4 regions of the Arthrobacter sp. TJ-236 genome follow, and region 1 is predicted to be linked to each of the others. Evidence: riboswitches for the same ligand, from Rfam matches in the RefSeq annotation. Region 1 holds a riboswitch; each other region holds the start of a gene.

Region 1 (4,471 bases):
CCTGATCGGCTCGGAGGCGTGGTCGGTGGGCGGTGACGTCAACGGGGACGCCTACGAGGCCCTCCTGCAGCGGTCGGCGTCCGACGTGAAGTCCGGAGCTGGCCAGTATTTCACGCCACGAGCGCTTATCCACGCCATGGTTGAGGTCATGGCCCCGACGCCGGCGGACACCATCACCGATCCTGCCTGCGGAACCGGTGGCTTCCTGCTGAGCGCCATCGAACATATCGAGAAGCATCACGGCCGGCACATGACGCCCGAGCAGCGCCGGGACCTGAGCGAGGGGCGCACCGTCCGAGGCGCGGAGTTGGTCGACTCGACCGCCCGGCTCGCCACCATGAATCTGTTCCTCCACGGCGTGGGGCGCATCACCGGTGATCCCGTCATCGATGTTCAGGACGCATTGGCGACCACTCCTGGCCAGCACTACTCCCTTGTGCTGGCAAACCCGCCATTCGGCAAGAAGTCCTCCATCACCGTGGTGGGAGAAACGGGCAAGGCCGAGCGTGAGGACGTCTCCTACTCGAGGCAGGACTTCTGGGTCACGACCACCAACAAGCAACTGAACTTCCTCCAGCACATCGCAAGCCTGCTCAAGCGCGACGGACGAGCCGCCGTCGTCGTGCCGGACAACGTCCTCTTCGAGGGCGGCGTCGGCGAGACGATCAGGGCTCGCCTCCTCAAGGAGTTCGATGTGCACACGCTGCTGAGGCTCCCCACCGGAATCTTCTACGCCGGAGGCGTCAAAGCGAACGTGCTGTTCTTCGATCGGAAACGCGCGCGCCCGGAGAAGGCGTGGACGGAGAAGCTCTGGGTGTATGACTTCCGCGTGGGTCAGCACTTCACCATGAAGCAGAACCCGCTGCGGGACGAGCACCTAGCGGACTTCGTGGAGGCGTACAAGCCGAGTGACCGTTCAGGGCGTCAGGAGTCGGAGCGATTCAAAGCCTTCACGTACGAGGAGCTCGTCGCTCGTGACAAGCTCAATCTCGACATCACCTGGCTCAAGGATCCAGCCCTGGAGAACGCGGACGACGGTGTTCCGCCCGAGATCATCGCCGCGGAGATCGTGGAGGACCTGCAGGCTGCCCTGCTCGAGTTCCAAGCTGTCGCGGACGCATTGGCGGAGCGTGCCGCGACAACGGCTCGGCGGCGCGCAACAGACATTCACGAGAACGTCCTTGCGCCCTCCAGCGAAGCGTAGGTCAGACGGGATGGACGGATGGCGGAGGGCAGCGCGGGTTCAGGAGCGGCGCTTCTGGAGCACCCTCGTGATCGTCGGCGCGCTCCTCAGCCTCACGCTGGTCAGTAGCCTCCTCCTGACCGCGCGAGTCTCCGGCGGCAGCATGTCGGCGGGCTTCTACGTGCAGCAGGGTGTGCTGCTCGCGGTCAGTGCGATGGGCACGGCCCTTGCCGTCCGCCGCTGGCGTCGCGTCCGCCGATGAGGGCTTGTGCGGGCCCCGGGCACCTCCTGGCGGAGGCCTGTCAAGAAGGCCGGCGCCAGATGGTACGTCCCGTTACGCAAATGTGACAAACCGACGAGGGTCCGGCTAGGGTCACACCAGCGTCTCCGTCCACGTGAGACGCTTCCGGACGGATTGCCGAGCCCTGCCGCCGACCGGAATACGTCCGCACACACGAAAGGCAGGGACGGGGGAACCATCAGTTCCACCGGGCGCCCAGGTTTCCCTGCAGGCGTCCTCGGGGTTAAGTCGCACACCACCGCCGTATCCAGCGGTGTCCGCGGCCGGGTGACTCCCATCCGAACCCGACAGCTCACCCCGCAGGCATGGGAGAGGTACAGAACCATGTCACGAATCACTTCACCGGCACGCCACAGGGCCGACGTCGAGGGCAACCTCGCACTGCAGGCACTCGGCCGCATCGCCGGCGCGCACGCAACGACCGTCGGCCGCCCGGTCGCCGTCATCGCGGTCACCTCCGGCCTCGCGTTCGGCGCGATGGGAACGGCCAACGCCGGCACCTACACCGACGCCGCGACGAACTACACCTCGGTGGCCTCCACCGTGGCGGCCACTGCTGTCGCCGGCTCCACGCACACCGTCGCCGCCGGTGACACCCTGGGTGCCATCTCCGCACGCTACGGAGCGGACCTCACCTCGGTCCTGACCGCGAACGGCCTCTCGCTCGCATCGGTCATCTTCCCCGGTCAGTCGATCACGATCCCCACCGCCGGATCGGCCGTCACCGCGCCGGCCCAGACGGTGTCCGCTCCGGTTGCCGCTGCACCTGCGGCTCCTGCCTACCAGCAGGCCGCCGCTGTTGCACCGGCCGTGTCCACGGCGCCCGGGTCGGGTGTCTACCTGGCCTCGGCAGCGATCACCCCGGTACCCGTGCACGCCTCGTCGGTCGCTGCAGCGCCCTCGGGCAATGCGGCAGCGGCCATCCTCGGATCGGCTCAGGCGCAGCTTCGCGCCGGCGCCGTCCAGGACTGCACCGTGCTGGCCGAGAAGGCACTGCGTGCCGCCGGGATCTCCGTGGGCGACCTCGGCCCGGCTCAGTTCTTCCAGTTCGGGGCCCGGGTGTCCGCCCCGGCTCCCGGGGACCTCGTGATCACCGGCGGTCACGTGGCGGTCTACGCCGGTGGCGGTCAGGTCATCAGCAGCGGCATGAACGGCATCAACGCCACCATGCAGCACCCCCTCTCGGACCTCCCGGGAGCATCCTTCGTGCGGGTCGGCGCCTAAGCGTCCGAACGAACCGTTCGATCCTTGAACGGGAAGCGGCAGGTGCTTGGACGGGGCGCCTGCCGCTTCCTTCGTTGAGAGATCCGGATGAAGGGCTCGACGACGACCACCGCGCGGTTGAGGCACTGAGCCTGCGCTGGGGGAGTCGTCCGGGATGCCGCGCAGGACCAGGTGATGAGCATCCGCCATGTCGGTTCGACCGCCGTACCGCGGCTCCTGGCGAAGCCGGTCCTCGACGTCGACCTCACCGCCGTCGACTTGTTCCGCGAGACGCTGTTTCTCGCACCCCTCCACGGCCTGGGCTTCAGATTGATTTTCCGGGTCGAGATCGCGGGGGACCCCCACCTCCACCTGACCCTGGGATCGCCGAACACGAATCTCCACGTCTGGGGTCCGTCGGCCGTCGAGCCTCGGAGGCATCTGCTCTTCCTCGACCGGCTCCGGTCCAGCGACGCGGATCGGGAGTACTACGCAGCCGCCAAGCGCGAGGCGATCCTCGACGGCGAGGGGTCCTACAACGACCTCAAGGCAGCTGCCGTGTACGACATCTACGAGAATGCCTTCCGCGCGGACCCCCTCCATCCTCACGATGCTCGTCCGCGCTCGGTCCGATCACCCGGATGAGGAGCGCCTCGCGGCGAGGACGTCCTGGATACCCGGCACGCACCCCTCGTTCTGCAGCGACGTGGTGTCGCCGAGCGCGGACCCCTCGTAGAGCTGCGTGAGCAGGCGCCGCATGATCTTGCCTGAACGCGTCTTCGGCACGTCCTGCACGACGACGACGGCGGCCGGGCGCGCGATCGGCCCGATCACCGCGGCCACGTGAGCCCGGAGGATCCCCACGACGTCGTCCTCAGGGGCTGCCCCCGCCGCCAGCACCACGAACGCGACCACCGCATGCCCGGTCAGAGGATCCGCGACGGGACACGCCCCCGCCTCGACCACGAGCGGATGGGCCACGAGCGCGGACTCGATCTCGATGGTGGAGAGGCGATGCCCCGAGATGTTGATGACGTCGTCCACGCGCCCGAGGATCCAGGTGTCGCCGTCGTCGTCGTACCGGGCGCCGTCACCGGCGAGGAACCAGCCCTGCGCCGCGAAGGTCCGCCAGTACGCGTCGAGGTAGCGCTGCGGATTCCCCCAGACCGTCCGTGCCATGGCAGGGCCGTGGCGGTCCACGACGATGAACCCCTGGACGCCGGGGCGAACCGCCTGCCCGTGCTCGTCCACGATCCGCGTGCCGACCCCGGGCAGGGGACGTGCCGCGCAACCCGCCTTGAACGCGGTGTCCGAGGGGCTGGGGGAGAGCACCGTGGCGCCGGTCTCGGACTGCCACCAGGTGTCGACGACGGGAACCTCGTCCCGCCCCAGGTTCCGGCGGAACCACCGCCACGCCTCCGGGTTGATCGCCTCGCCCACGGTGCCGAGCACGCGGATGCTCGAGAGGTCGTAGGTGTCGGGGACGCCGTCGGGGAACCACCCCATGAGCGAGCGGACCAGCGTGGGCGCGGTGTAGTAGCTCGTGACGCCGTAGCGCTCGATGATCTCGAGGTGGCGGCCCGGGTGCGGAGTGTTCGGCGTACCCTCGAAGATGACCTGCGTGGCGCCGTTGGCGAGCGGGCCGTAGAGCTCGTAGGTGTGCGCGGTGACCCACGCGAGGTCCGCGGTGCACCAGTGCACGTCGGCGTCGCGCCGCGACGGGTCCGGGTGGCCGAACAGGTGCTCGAAGCTCGACGCGGCCTGCGTGAGGTACCCGCCCGTGG
Region 2 (4,471 bases), on a different contig from region 1:
AGAGCCACGGAGCACCTGCGCCACCGCAGGCCGGCTACCGACCCAACCCGCACGACTCCGTTCCCACCCCTGTGGAGGCAGCATCATGACCGACGTGACCGAGCGAACCGCACGGCGTACTGCCGCGGACACCGAACCGATGGTGCTGGCGTTCGACGTCGCCGTCACCCGCGTGCGCGACCTCAGCCCGAACTTCCGCCGGATCACCTTCGGCGGGGCGTGCCTGAAGGGTTTCGGAGTGGCCGGGGACAGCCTCGACCTCCGGATCAAGATCATCATCCCCTCGGCCGGACGCCCGTGCCCGGACATCGCGGGCGTGATGGCGAGCGGTGACAGCGCGAGCTGGTACCAGTCCTGGCTCGCCATGGAGGCCGAGGAGCGCGGATCCATGCGCACCTACACGGTGCGGGCCTCGCGCTGCGACGGCGCGGTCCCGGAGATCGACGTCGACTTCGTGATGCACCTCGACGCCGAGGGCCGCGGCGGCCCCGCTGCCGAGTGGGCCGCGGCGAGCCGCCCTGGTGACCGCGTGTGCGTGATCGGGCCCAACGCCGCAGCAGCGCAGTGCCTGACGGCCGGCGCCTACGGGGGCATCGAGTGGAGCCCCGGCCTCGCCCAGCACGTGCTCCTCGCCGGCGACGAGACCGCGGTGCCCGCGATCGGTGCGATCCTCGAGTCGCTGCCCGCGGACGTCGGCGGGCACGCGTTCCTGGAGGTGCCCACCGCTGCGGACGTGCAGGAGCTGCACACGCCGTCGTCCGTGACCGTCACCTGGCTCCCGCGCGACGGCAAGCCGCACGGTGAACCGCTCGAGGCCGCCGTACGCGACGCCGTCCGGGTGCCGGGCTGGGTCTCCCTCGCCGGATCCGGGGATGCACGGGGCGGCAGCGAGCCGGAGGACGTGGACGTGGACCGCACCATCCTGTGGGAGACCCCGCAGCTGCTCGAGACGGCGATCGTCCAGTCGACCATCAACCCCGACCGCCCGCCGGGCACCCAGCCGTTCTACGCGTGGATCGCGGGAGAAGCGGCTGTGGTGCGCGGTCTCCGCCGCTACCTGGTGCGCGATGTCGGCGTGGACCGCAAGCAGGTGGCCTTCATGGGGTATTGGCGGAAGGGCCGGGCGGAACTGACCTGAGGGTGGTGCGCACCTCAATTTTTCCAACGGCTTTCCGCAGGATTCCGCAGTATCCCACTGATTGTTCACAGCGTGTATAACGGAATTGTAACTACGGGTTTCCTCCCCTACAGTGTGAGCAGCAAAGCCCGAAGACGTGATCCAGGTCCGTACGCCCAACCCTGTCAGCGGACCGCCTGACCAACTCGTGACAGGGGCGGAGGACCCACGATCACGGCGGCGCAGGCCGCCTCGGGGTGAAGCCCTCCCACAGTGCTCGTGGTGCGCTGCCGTATCCGGCAGGTCCGCACCGGAGCCTGGCAGGGGGCCGAGTCGACTCTTGCTCGAACCCGACAGCTGACTCCGCCGGCGTCCCCAGAGAGGTAAGCAGTTGACCCAGACGGTTACGTCCGGGCGCCGTCGTGCGCCCGTCGCTCGCGTGCACCAGCAGCACCCCGTCCTGCTCGGGTCCGACTGCCACACGCTGCCCAGCCGCCGCTCCCTGAGGGCCACTGCGATCGGCGAGGCGCGTGGAGAGGTCCCGGAGCGACGCTCGATCGACGATGCGCTCCACCCGATCGGCGTCGCGCCAGCGGATGTGTCCGCAACCCCGGTGGCCCCGGTGGCGCCCGTCGCGCCTCTCCCGCTCGCCGCACCCGCCGCCGGTGCCGCCCGTGCCGTTCGTCCGGCGTCAGGTCGCCGCGCCGCCGTCGTCGGTACCCCCGAGCCGGACACTGCCACCGCAGGCGCTCCCGCGGTGGAGGTTCCCGCACAGCAATTCCCCACGCGTCGGGAACTGCGGGGCCGATCCGACGCCGCGACCACCCACCCTGCCCCAGCTGTTCCGCTCGAGGCCGTTCACGCCGAGCAACCCCACGCCCTGTTCACAACGTCCCCTGCCGGCGCGGAGATGCCGGACGAACCGACGCCGAGCCGCCGGGAGCGCCGCTCCCACAGCCGTCCGCACGGCGCGCGGGCACGCCGGAACGGGACTCGGAACCGCTCCGGTCTGGCACGTCTCCGCGACCAGTCCGCGACGGCCGGCATGGTGCTCGCCTCGGCCGGGCTGCTCATGGGTACGGTCGCGCCGTCAACCACCGCGGCAGCACCGACCGCCGCGCAGCCGGACGCCGTCGTCACCGCCGGTGCGGCCGCCCCGGCAGTGACCGCGCCCTCCGGGGCGGAGGTGGCCTTCCGCCTGGAGAGTGCGGGCCCGGCGACCGACGGCATCGCCCCGAGCATCGCGAGTGCGCGTGCCCTCTCGGCGTCGGTCTCGCCCGTGGTCCAGGAGCGGGAGGCCTTCGCCGTGCCCGTCGCCGAGGGGACCGTCGCCTCCACCTTCGGGCACCGGGTCAATCCCATGGGCGGTTACGGCACGGAACTCCACACCGGGCTCGACTACGCCAGCGCGTGCGGCACCCCCGTCACCGCGGCCGACGACGGCACGGTGGTCGAGGCGGGATGGCACGCCTACGGCGGCGGGCAGCGGATCGTCGTGGACCACGGTGACGGCATGCAGACCACTTACAACCACCTCAGCGTCATCGACGTCGCGCAGGGAGCGGCCGTGAGCCGCGGTGGTGCGCTCGGTGCGGTCGGCAGCACGGGCAACTCCACCGGGTGCCACCTGCACTTCGAGGTCATGGTCGGCGACGAGAAGGTGGACCCGCAGCCCTGGCTCTAGCCCTCGAGCGCGGGAGCGGCGGCCGAGATGTTCGAGATGGCGCGCCACATCAGGGCCAGCGTGATCGCCGAGCCGGCGAAGGCGAACCACCACGGCCCGGTGAGCCCCCACACCTGGGCGATGAGCCCGCCGAGCAGCTGCCCGATCACGAGCCCGCCGAACACGCCGACCAGGTTCACCGAGCCGATCCGCCCCTGGAGCGGCATCGGGACAAGACGCTGCCGCACGGTCGTCGAGATGGTGGTCCAGATGAAGGCGTAGACGCCGAAGCCGAACATGATCACGTACGCGACGGCGGCCGACGTCGTGAGGGCGAAGGCCAGGTGCATCACCACCTCGAGGCTGAGGCACACGCGCATGAGCGTGGCCAGGCGCACCCGGCGCTCGAGCCAGCCGAAGGAGCTGACGCCCACGAGCCCGCCGAGGGCGGCCGAGGTGGCGAGCAGGCCGTAGCCGACGGCGGTGAGGCCCAGGTAGTCGGTGGCATAGAGCACGAGGACGCTCCACGGAGCAGCCCACGTGACATTGAAGATCAGGATGATGAGGATCAGGGTCCGCACGGGCGCGTTGCCGCGGAGCCAGGCGAGGCCCTCGCGGATGGGACGGGGGCGGGCGCCCTCGACGAGGGCCGAAGGTTCCTGCTGCGGACGGGGTGTCCGCGCCATCCGGGCCACGAGGACGACCGCGAGGCTCACGCAGAGGACCTGCACCGTGAACGGCCAGAACGAGCCGATCGCGAAGAGGAAGGCGCCGAGCGGTGGCCCGACGAGCTGGTTGGCCACCAGATACCCGGCCTGCATGCGGGCATTGCCGGGTCCGAGGTCTGCCGACGGGACCGTCATGGGAAGCAGCGTGCTGCCTGCCGTGTCCGCGAACACCTCCGCGGTGCCGTAGAGGAACGCCGAGACCAGCACCACCCAGATACTCACCTGGCCGGTCACGAGCACCGCCACGAGGCCCGTGACGATCACGGCCCGCACCCCGTTGGCGAGCATGACGAGACGACGGCGGTCATGGTGATCCGCGACGGATCCCGCCACGAGCCCGAACAGGAGCCACGGGAGGATCTGCATCATGGCGCCGGCGGCGACGAGGAACGGCGACGACGTCACCGAGGCGATCAGCAGGGGAGCCGCCGAGAGCGCGATGCCGTCACCGACGTTGCTGGTCCAGGTGGAGGCGAGCAGCCACCGGAAGCTGCCACCGAGCCGACGCGGAGCGATCAGTTCGCCGAGCGAGGGCATTCGTCTCCTGACGGGAATCGGGGCCGGGGCGGGGCCCCGGTTCTCACCCGTCAGGGTAGCGGGTCGCTGACCACCGCGGGGTCCTTGTACCCGAGGGGCATCCGCAGGCGTAGGGCGTCTGGCTTGACCTCGAACGCCATGTGCGTCGCCTTGCCCAGCGGGTCGCCGTCGAGCTGCACCTCCAGCGGCTCGCGGAGGGTCACCTCCGCGGTACGGCACTGGAAGTACTCGAGCGAGGGGTCCTTGCCCTTCCCGCGGGACACCAGCTTGCCGACCACCGCGAGCCAGCCCAGCTTGCCCTTCGGGGCCACGGTCATGATGTCCATCAGTCCGTCGTCGATCCTCGCGCCCGGGAAGATCTCGAGGCCGCCCATGATCTTGCCGCAGTTCCCGCCCATCACGCTGCGCAGGCGCCGCTCGAACGGC
Region 3 (4,471 bases), on a different contig from region 1:
GGCGGGCGTCGAGGAGAGAGCCGCCGAGTAGGCGGCCACGGCCTACCCGAGCAGGTGCTCCACCGTGTGGTCGATGCACGCGATCAGCGCCGAGACGTCGTCCGGCTCGATCGACACGAAGGTGGCGATGCGCAGCTGGTTGCGGCCGAGCTTGCGGTACGGCTCGACGTCCACCACTCCGTTGGCGCGGAGGATCGCGGCCACCCGTGCGGCGTCCACGGTCTCCTCGAAGTCCACCGTGACGATCACGTTCGAACGGTACTCCGGCCGCGTGACGTAGGGGGACGCGACCGATGAGGCCTCGGCCCAGGCGTACAGGCGCCCCGCGGAGTCCGCGGTGCGCGACGTGGCGAACGGCAGTCCGCCCTCGGCGTTCAGCCACTGCACCTGGGCGTCGAGGGTCACGAGGGTGGAGAGCGAGGGCGTGTTGTAGGTCTGGTTCAGGCGGGAGTTCTCCACCGCCGTCTGCAGGTCGAGGAAATCGGGGATCCACCGCCCGCCCGCCCTGATACGCGCCACGCGGTCGAGCGCCGCGGGGGAGAAGAGCCCCAGCCACAGCCCACCGTCGGAGGCGAAGTTCTTCTGCGGGGCGAAGTAGTAGACGTCCGTCTCGGCGACGTCCACGTGCAGCCCGCCGGCCGCGGAGGTGGCGTCGATGACCGTCAGGGCGCCGTCGTCCGTCCCGTCCACGCGCCGTACGGGCGCCGCGACGCCGGTCGAGGTCTCGTTCTGCGGCCAGGCGTAGGTGTCCACGCCCGCCTCCGCGACGGCATCCGGACGAGCGCCCGGAGGGGACGTGATGATGCTCGAGGGCTCGAGGAACGGGGCCTTGTCCGTGGCCGACGCGAACTTCGATCCGAACTCACCGAAGGAGAGGTGCTGCGCCTTCGCCTCCACGAGACCGAACGCCGCCGCGTCCCAGAAGGCTGTGGATCCGCCGACGCCGAGGATCACCTCGTAGCCCTCGGGGGCGCCGAAGAAGGTCATGAGGCCCTCGCGGACGTCACCCACGAGGTTCCTGACGGGCGCCTGGCGGTGCGAGGTGCCGAGGAGCGTGCTGCCCGCGCGCACGAGGGCGTCCAGCTGCGCGCCGCGCACCTTGGACGGGCCCGCGCCGAAGCGGCCGTCGGCGGGCAGGAGGTGGTCGGGGATGCGCGGCAGGTCGGTCAAGGATGCTCCAGGTGGTCGGCGGCGGCGTGTGCCCCTCATTCTGCCCCAGCCCGGGCACGCGGCCCCTGTCCGTGACGAGCCCGCGACGGCGGCGCGGTACCCGCGCGGGACGGCGCCGCAGGCGCGCGCGCACCGGCCCTGCCCGTCGCCATGGGTTAACCTTGGGAAGCGTGGCGAGGCGCAGGCTGAGGCGGACCTGACCGCCGGCCGCGCGCGGCCCTCCAGCCGCGAACCCGCACCGCACCAAGGAGCTGAACCGCATGACGGACCTCATCGACACCACCGAGATGTACCTGCGGACCATCCTCGAGCTCGAGGAGGAGAACATCGTGGCGCTCCGGGCACGGATCGCCGAGAGGCTGCGGCACTCCGGGCCCACCGTCTCGCAGACGATCGGACGCATGGAGCGCGACGGGCTCGTGGTGGTCTCGGGGGACCGGCATCTCGAACTCACGGAGGTGGGACGCCGCCGGGCCACGGAGGTCATGCGCAAGCACCGTCTGGCCGAGCGCCTGCTCAGCGACGTGATCGGCCTCGACTGGGCGTACGTGCACGACGAGGCCTGCCGGTGGGAGCACGTCATGAGCGAGCGCGTGGAGCGCAGGCTCTACGAACTGCTGGGCAAGCCCTCGCAGTCCCCGTACGGTAATCCCATCCCCGGCCTCGAGGCGCTCGGTGGCGTCCAGACCGAGCAGTTCACCGACGGCGTCGTGACGCTCCTGGCCGCCATGGGCACGTACTCACCCGAGAGCGCCGTGACCCTCGTCCGGCTCGCCGAGCCCATCCAGGTGGACCCGGAGCTCCTCACCCAGCTCGACGAGGGCGGCCTGCGACCCGGCGCGAGCCTGAGCCTGGAATCGGTGGGCGGCTACGTGTCGGTCCGCGTCCCCGGGGTCGAGGGCGCCCTCGAACTGCCTCCCGAAGTGGCCTCGCACGTCTTCGTGTCGGTCGACGCCTGACCCTTCCCGGGAGCGCCGCACGGTGGCCGGAAAGGCAAGCAGCCTGAGGACCGTGACCAGAACGTGACATACCGCTGGTTCTCGGGTAGCCTTCATCCCGTGCCAAATTCGCTCTAGATCCGGCACCCTCCTGCAAATCGCCTAGCTCTGCCATTGCTCGAGGTCCGTTCGCACCATTCGCATGGCAGAGGCGGGGGAACCAATTTGTGGACTTCTTTCGAGAGGTCCTTGGGGTTAAGTCGCTGCTCGCAGCGGCCGGGTGACTCCCATCCGAATCCGACAGCTCACCTCGCAGGCGTTGGGAGAGGTAATCCAACGTGTCCACCAGCACCACGCTGGGCCGCCACCGCGCGCCCCAAACCGTCAGCCCGCTGACCGCACTGTCCGCCGCCGTCTCGTCCAACGCAGGATCAGTCGGCCGCCAGGCAGCCGTCATCGTCGCAGCGTCGGGTCTCGTCCTCACCGCCGGTCTGCCGGCTCACGGAGCGGCTTCCGCCGAGCGTGAGGCCCAGGCCTCCACCCTCACCGTCTCCCGCGTCGTCACCGCCGAGGTCACCGTCCCGGCCACGGCCGAGGTCGCGTTCGAGCTCGTCCCGGTCGCCGTCGAGAAGGCGCCGGAGAAGGCGCCGGAGCCGGCTCCCGTCGTCGTCGAGGCGCCCGTTGCCGCGCCGACTCCGGCACCCGTGGTCGTGCAGGCGCCGGCGCCCGTCGCCGTGCAGGCTCCGGCACCGGTCGCCGTGCAGGCTCCGGCACCCGTCGCCGTCGTCGCCGCCCCGGCTCCCGTCGCCGTGGCGCAGCCCGCTCCCGCGCCGGCCGCCCCCGTCGCCGCCGCCTCCGGTGTGGCCGACGGGCTCGTCGGCAGTGCCTACGCGCAGATCGGCGTGGCGCAGGACTGCACGGCCATGGTCGAGAAGGCGCTGCGCTCGGTCGGCAAGTCGGTCGGCGACCTCGCACCGGGTCAGTTCTTCCAGTACGGCGATGTGGTGGGTTCGCCCGCTCCCGGCGATCTGGTCATCACCGGCGGCCACGTCGCCATCTACGTCGGTAACGGCCAGGTCATCAGCGGCGGTCTGAACGGTATGAACACCGGTCTGCACAGCCTGTCCGACCTCCCCGGCGCCAGCTTCGTCCGCGTCCGCTAAACCCCTCATACCCGGAGACCTTCATGACACGCGCCACGATCGCCCGCCACCGCGGGGACACGCAGAGTTTCTCGGACCTCGCGAGGGCCGTCACCAGCAACGCCGGCGGCATGGGACGGCAGGCTGCGGTCATCGCCGCAGCCTCCGGTCTCGTCCTCACCAGCGGCGTCGCCGCCAACGCGGCGGACCTCCAGCCGCAGCGTGAGGTCGCTACCACCAAGCTGACCGTCACCGTCGAGCGGACCGCGGTCGTCGCGGCGAACACCACGACCGTCGCCTTCAACCGGACGCCTGTCAAGGTCCAGGCCGCTCCCGTGGTCGTCCCTCCTCCGGCACCCGCTCCCGTGGTCGAGGCTCCGGTTGCCGCCCCGGCGCCCGCTCCGGTCGTCCAGCCCGCAGCGGTTGCACCGGTCGTCGCTCCGGCTGTCGTGGCTCCTGCTCCCGTGGTCGCAGCGCCCGTCGCCGCTCCGGTCGCGGCGCGCGTCGCAGCTCCCGCTGCTCCCGCAGTTGCCCCGCCGGCCGTTTCCTCGGGAGTCGCGGCCACCATCGCCGCCGCGGCCCAGGGCCAGCTCGGCGTCATGCAGGACTGCACGCGACTGGCGAGCAACGCGCTGGCCGCCGCCGGCATCAACTTCCACGGCTGGCCCGCCGGCTACCTCTCCCTCGGCCGCACGGTCAGCGCGGGCGAAGCCATCCCGGGTGACCTCATCTACTACGCCGACGGCGGCATGGGCATGGCTCACATCGCGGTGTACATCGGCGGTGGCCAGGCGGTCCACGGCGGCTTCAACGGCAACACGACGGTGATCGCACCGGCCGAGCTCGGCTCCGGCGGTGTCTACATCCGCGTGGGCGGCTGACGCTTCCGCACCGACGCTTCACGAAAGGACCGGCCACCCGCCGGTCCTTTCGCGTTTAACAGACTGCCGTCCCGTGAGCCCGTGCATGCCGAGGGGCGGAACGACACCTGCAGCCCTGCGGAGCCGCGTGATTAGCGGCTGCCCCGTGTCCGGCTTACTCTTGCAGTGTCACTTTCGAAGCTCTTCTCCCGTCGTCCCGACTGGCAACCGGTAGCGGGGAACAGGTCAGCGATGAGGCTCGTCGAATGCGCACACTCGTTCTGAATGCTGGGTACGAACCACTTGCGGTCGTCACGTTCCGCAGGGCGCTGGTGCTTGTGCTGACGGGGAAGGCGAGTGT
Region 4 (4,471 bases), on a different contig from region 1:
ATGGTGTCGCCGACGTCGTCCACGTCTCCTCCCCCTCCGTTGCGCACCTCGGGGCCTCACTGGTGGGCGCACCCGCCGGACCCGCCGATCCCGACCGGGCGCGGGGCACCTACGCACGGACGAAGGCCGCAGCCGAAGTCCTGGCGCTCGGTCGGTCCGGGACCGGCCTCCGCGTGGCGGCGGTCCGGCCGCACGTCGTCTGGGGCCCCGGCGACACCCAGCTCGTGGAGCGGGTGATCGAGCGCGCCCGGCGTGGGCGGCTCCCGCTGCTCGGCCACGGCACATCCCTGATCGACACCACGTATGTGGACAACGCGGCGTCGGCGATCGTCGCGTGCCTCGCCAGGATGGACGCCGCCGCCGGCCGGGCCGTCGTCGTCACCAACGGCGAACCCCGCCCCATCGCCGAACTCCTCGCAGGTATCTGCAGGGCGGGGGGCGTGGAACCTCCACGCTGGTCGATCCCCGGCAGTGTGGCCCGCGGGGCCGGGGCCGTGATCGAACGTGCGTGGATGCGCCTGGGACGCGAGGACGAGCCACCGATGACCCGATTCCTCGCCGAACAGCTCTCCACCGCCCACTGGTTCGACCAGCGGCGGACGCGACAGGTGCTCGACTGGAGCCCGTCCGTCAGTATCGACGAGGGCTTCCGGAGGCTCGCCGCCCACTACGGCGGCGTCTGAGGACCACGGCTGCACGGACGTGCCCGCCAGTCATCGGACGGCGGGTCGTCCGGCACAACGGCCGCGCTGCAGAACAGCCATGACGCGTAGCGGCTGGGAATGACGAAGGACGGGATGCTCTGCATCCCGTCCTTCGTCCGCTGTACCCGGCGCTGCCGGCGGATGGCCTAGCGCGTGTAGTACCCATCGACGGCCATCGCCGTGACGGGGTGGACCTGCGTGCCCTGCGAGGGGTTCAGCGCGCTGATCATCTGCCCGTTGCCCAGGTAGATCCCCACATGGCTGCCGCCGTTCTGGCTGACGAGGTCTCCCGGCTGCGGGGTGGTCGTCGGCTGCAGCGCGTCGAACTGCGCGTGGGTCACACGGGGCAGCTGTACGCCGTGCTGGGCGTACACCCACTGCACGAAGCCGGAGCAGTCCCAGGCGCCGAAGGACGTGCCCCCGTAGACGTAACCGGAACCCTCGCCGCTCATCGCCGTTCCGACGATGCCGGACATCGGAGTGATGGAGGATGCCGACTGCGTGGTGAGGCCGGTCGTGTTGCCCGCGCCCTGCGTCGACGTGGACGCCGAGAAGACAGCAGGAGCGGCTGCGGGAGCCGCGACCGCCGACTGCTGCGCAACCGGTGCGCCGCCCAGGGCGATCGTCTGCCCCGGGTAGATCACGGAGCCGTGTCCGAGACCGTTGGCCGCGAAGAGCGTGTCCAGGCTGACGCCGTGGGCCGCTGCGATGCCGCCGAGCGTGTCGCCGGACCGGACCGTGTAGGTCCCTGCCGCGGGAGCCGCGACGGTGGTGACCGGTGCGGTGGTGGCGGCGACGGTGCCGACGGTCACCTCGCCCGCGGCACTGGCCGGGAGCGCTGCTCCCAAGAGGATGCCGGAGGCGGCGACGACGACGACGGCGGGCTTACCTGCGGCCGAGGCGCTTGCGCCGACGGCGCGTGAGGCGGTGACGAGAGGGTTGGTGCGCGACGGAACGGCCCGGTGGCGCGCGATATGACGGTTATGTGACATGTTGTTGCCTTTCCCGATGCCTACGAAGTTAGCTGTCGGGTTCGGATGGGACATCCGGACACGTCATGTCATCGACCGCCGCCCCAGTGCCGGTCAATGCGTGTCTTTACCCCTAGGACTTGTGAGAAAGCCCGCTTTCGGTTCCCCCGCCCCTGTCGAATGTGGTGTTCGAACGGTCCGTCCTCATCGACAGGGTTAGGCAAAGAGAGGAAGGGCGACCCCCCGAGGTGGGCGGGCGCTGGAACAACGGTACGCGGCGATCACGTTCCTGTCACGTTCGGATCACGCCTGCCTCGCAGTCTGGCCTCGGCGGCGCTGATGACTATAATCTCGCCGACCGCGGACGCGGCTGGCAGACGGGGCAGAAGAAGGACGAACGGTTCATGAAGGACTCTCGTCGCATCAGGGTGACACGGCCTGCCGCGGCACACCGGCGGCAGGGCTCACCCTCGCGCCCGTAGGCCTCCAGTTCGCGGGCGAAGTAGCCGGAGGTACCGTTAACGTTGACGTAGAGCGAGTCGAAACTCGTGCCGCCGGCTTCCAGCGCACGCTCCATGACCCCACGCACGGCGTCGACGACCCGATCGGTGTCGGGGCGGCGCATGGTGTCGGTCGGCCGGGCGTAGTGCAGCCGGGCCGCCCAGAGGGCCTCGTCCGCGTAGATGTTCCCGATGCCGGAGATGAGGCCCTGATCGAGGAGCGCACGCTTCAGCCCCGTCCTGCGGGCACGCAACCGCTGGTGGAAGGTCGCGGTGGAGAAGATCGGGTCCAGCGGATCGCGGGCGATGTGCGCGGCCTGCCTCGGGATCAGCGTCAGCTGCTCGGCGCCGAGGCCGCCTGCACCGCCGTCGCCCGTGGGGTCGAGATCGGCGAGGAACATGCCGCCGAAGATCCGCTGGTCGACGAACCGGAGGTCCGTGGGCAGACGCTCGCCGTCCGGTCCGGTCGCCGGGGACAGTCCGAGCCGGACCTTGAGGTGCTTCTCCCGTGCCGCCCCGGGCTCCTCGATGAGCAGCTGGCCGCTCATGCCGAGATGGGCCATGAGCGCGACGGTCGGCGCCTGCTCGCTGCCGGCCGCCTCCTCGAGGGGCATCCACAGGAACTTGCCGCGGCGCACCACGTCCCGCACCGTGACACCCTCGAGGTTCTGTCGGAAGTCCTCGGCGCCCAGGAGGTGCCTGCGCAGGGAGCGGGGGTCCACGACCTCCACGTCCTGGATCGTCCGGCCCGTCACCCATCGCGCGAGCCCGCGCCGGACGACCTCGACCTCCGGGAGTTCAGGCACTCAGGAACCGTTGTCGTGCGTGCGGGACATCTCGGCCCCGGGCAGTGACGGGGGTGCGTGGGAATCCGAGGGGTGCGAGGCTTCCGGGGCGCCCGACGGCAGGACGGGCTGCGGCGCGTCGGGGTCGGTCGCGCCGTCCGACAGCAGCACCCAGGTCTCCGCGGCGGCGGCCTGTTCCGCCTCCTTCTTGGACGGCCCTGTACCGGAGCCGTACTCGACGCCGCCGATCACCAGACGCGCGGTGAAGGTGCGCGCGTGATCGGGGCCCACGCCTGCGACCCGGTAGTCGATGAGCCCCAGGCGTCGGCTTGCAGCCGCCTCCTGGATGCGTGTCTTCCAATCGGTGCCGCCACCCAGGACGGCGGAGTCGGCGAGGAGGGGGGCGATCAGCCGCATGACCATGGCGCGGGCCGTCTCGATGCCGTGCGTGAGGTACGCGGCGCCGATCACGGCCTCCATGGTGTCCGCGAGGATGGAGGCCTTGTCACGGCCGTTCGTCAGTTTCTCGCCCTGCCCGAGCAGCACGTGGCTGCCGAGGTCCAGGCTGCGGGCCACTCCGGCGAGGGCCTTCGTGCTCACGACCGCCGAGCGGCGCTTGGCGAGCTCACCCTCGGACAGGTCGGGGTTGTCCCGGTAGAGGGCATCGGTGACCGACAGCCCGAGAACGGAGTCGCCGAGGAATTCGAGGCGTTCGTTCGTGGGGATGCCACCGCGCTCGTAGGCGTAGGACCTGTGTGTCAGGGCAAGACGAAGCGTCTCGGAGTCGATGTCGACCCCGAGACGCTTCGTGAGTTCTGCGGTGTTCTTCATGAAAGCTTCAGCCGACCCCGCCGGACCTTCGCCAGGCAGGGACCGGATCCGACATCAGACGTCGGCGACCTTCCGGCCCTTGTACTCGAGGAACAGCGGCGTGCCGGCCGAGTCGGTGACGACCTTGGCCTGGTGGGCGAGGCTGTAGGTGACGCGACCGTTCTCGAGGGTCTTGACCAGCTTGGGGGCGGTTGCCTTCCACTGGGACCGGCGTGCGCGGGTATTCGCGCGGGACATTTTCCGCTTCGGGACAGCCACGGCTAACTCTTTTCTCTCTCGTCTGACTCTGACTTGGGTGCCGCGTCATGCTCGGCGGCGGTGCCCGTCAACCCGGCAAGGGCTGACCAGCGGGGGTCCAGAACTTCGTGGTGGTGATCGGGATCGTCGTTCAGGCGTGCTCCGCATTCGGAGCACAATCCCAGGCAATCCTCCCGGCACACCGGCTGGAAGGGCAGCGAGGTGACCACTGCATCCCGCAGAACGGGCTCCAGGTCGATCGTCTCGTTCTCCACCCTGTGCACTTCTTCGTCCTCCTCCGACAGCGATTCCGCGTCGTCGTAGAAGAACAGCTCCTGGATGTCGACCTCGCGGTCGAACCGCAGGGGCTCCAGGCACCGGCCGCATTCACCGGTCACTTCCATGCCGGCCGTCCCGGACACGAGGATTCCCTCGTGGACCGA

The links. Region 1 has a riboswitch for cyclic di-AMP ahead of AC4D16_RS14310 (LysM peptidoglycan-binding domain-containing protein). Riboswitches for the same ligand answer to the same signal wherever they lie in the genome.
Region 2: linked by a shared signal. The riboswitch ahead of AC4D16_RS07860 (M23 family metallopeptidase) and the one ahead of AC4D16_RS14310 (LysM peptidoglycan-binding domain-containing protein) in region 1 are both predicted to bind cyclic di-AMP.
Region 3: linked by a shared signal. The riboswitch ahead of AC4D16_RS08925 (NlpC/P60 family protein) and the one ahead of AC4D16_RS14310 (LysM peptidoglycan-binding domain-containing protein) in region 1 are both predicted to bind cyclic di-AMP.
Region 4: linked by a shared signal. The riboswitch ahead of AC4D16_RS03150 (C40 family peptidase) and the one ahead of AC4D16_RS14310 (LysM peptidoglycan-binding domain-containing protein) in region 1 are both predicted to bind cyclic di-AMP.

Annotation. Positions count from the first base shown of each region.
Region 1 is NZ_JBZCNI010000003.1:443,462-447,932, forward strand. It holds gene AC4D16_RS14300 (class I SAM-dependent DNA methyltransferase) at 1-1,204, shown strand, start outside; gene AC4D16_RS14305 (hypothetical protein) at 1,215-1,445, shown strand; cyclic di-AMP (ydaO/yuaA leader) riboswitch at 1,618-1,803, shown strand; gene AC4D16_RS14310 (LysM peptidoglycan-binding domain-containing protein) at 1,809-2,708, shown strand; gene AC4D16_RS14315 (GrpB family protein) at 2,880-3,332, shown strand; gene acs (acetate--CoA ligase) at 3,321-4,471, opposite strand, start outside.
Region 2 is NZ_JBZCNI010000001.1:1,658,595-1,663,065, reverse strand. It holds gene AC4D16_RS07870 (ABC transporter ATP-binding protein) at 1-89, shown strand, start outside; gene AC4D16_RS07865 (siderophore-interacting protein) at 86-1,138, shown strand; cyclic di-AMP (ydaO/yuaA leader) riboswitch at 1,302-1,505, shown strand; gene AC4D16_RS07860 (M23 family metallopeptidase) at 1,509-2,801, shown strand; gene AC4D16_RS07855 (MFS transporter) at 2,798-4,045, opposite strand; gene AC4D16_RS07850 (diacylglycerol/lipid kinase family protein) at 4,096-4,471, opposite strand, start outside.
Region 3 is NZ_JBZCNI010000002.1:40,977-45,447, forward strand. It holds gene AC4D16_RS08910 (MFS transporter) at 1-31, shown strand, start outside; gene serC (phosphoserine transaminase) at 43-1,209, opposite strand; gene AC4D16_RS08920 (iron-dependent transcriptional repressor DtxR) at 1,431-2,129, shown strand; cyclic di-AMP (ydaO/yuaA leader) riboswitch at 2,289-2,441, shown strand; gene AC4D16_RS08925 (NlpC/P60 family protein) at 2,447-3,271, shown strand; gene AC4D16_RS08930 (NlpC/P60 family protein) at 3,295-4,131, shown strand; gene AC4D16_RS08935 (HNH endonuclease) at 4,377-4,471, shown strand, end outside.
Region 4 is NZ_JBZCNI010000001.1:673,702-678,172, forward strand. It holds gene AC4D16_RS03145 (NAD-dependent epimerase/dehydratase family protein) at 1-683, shown strand, start outside; gene AC4D16_RS03150 (C40 family peptidase) at 851-1,696, opposite strand; cyclic di-AMP (ydaO/yuaA leader) riboswitch at 1,699-1,873, opposite strand; gene mutM (bifunctional DNA-formamidopyrimidine glycosylase/DNA-(apurinic or apyrimidinic site) lyase) at 2,019-2,981, opposite strand; gene rnc (ribonuclease III) at 2,982-3,791, opposite strand; gene rpmF (50S ribosomal protein L32) at 3,846-4,049, opposite strand; gene AC4D16_RS03170 (YceD family protein) at 4,052-4,471, opposite strand, start outside.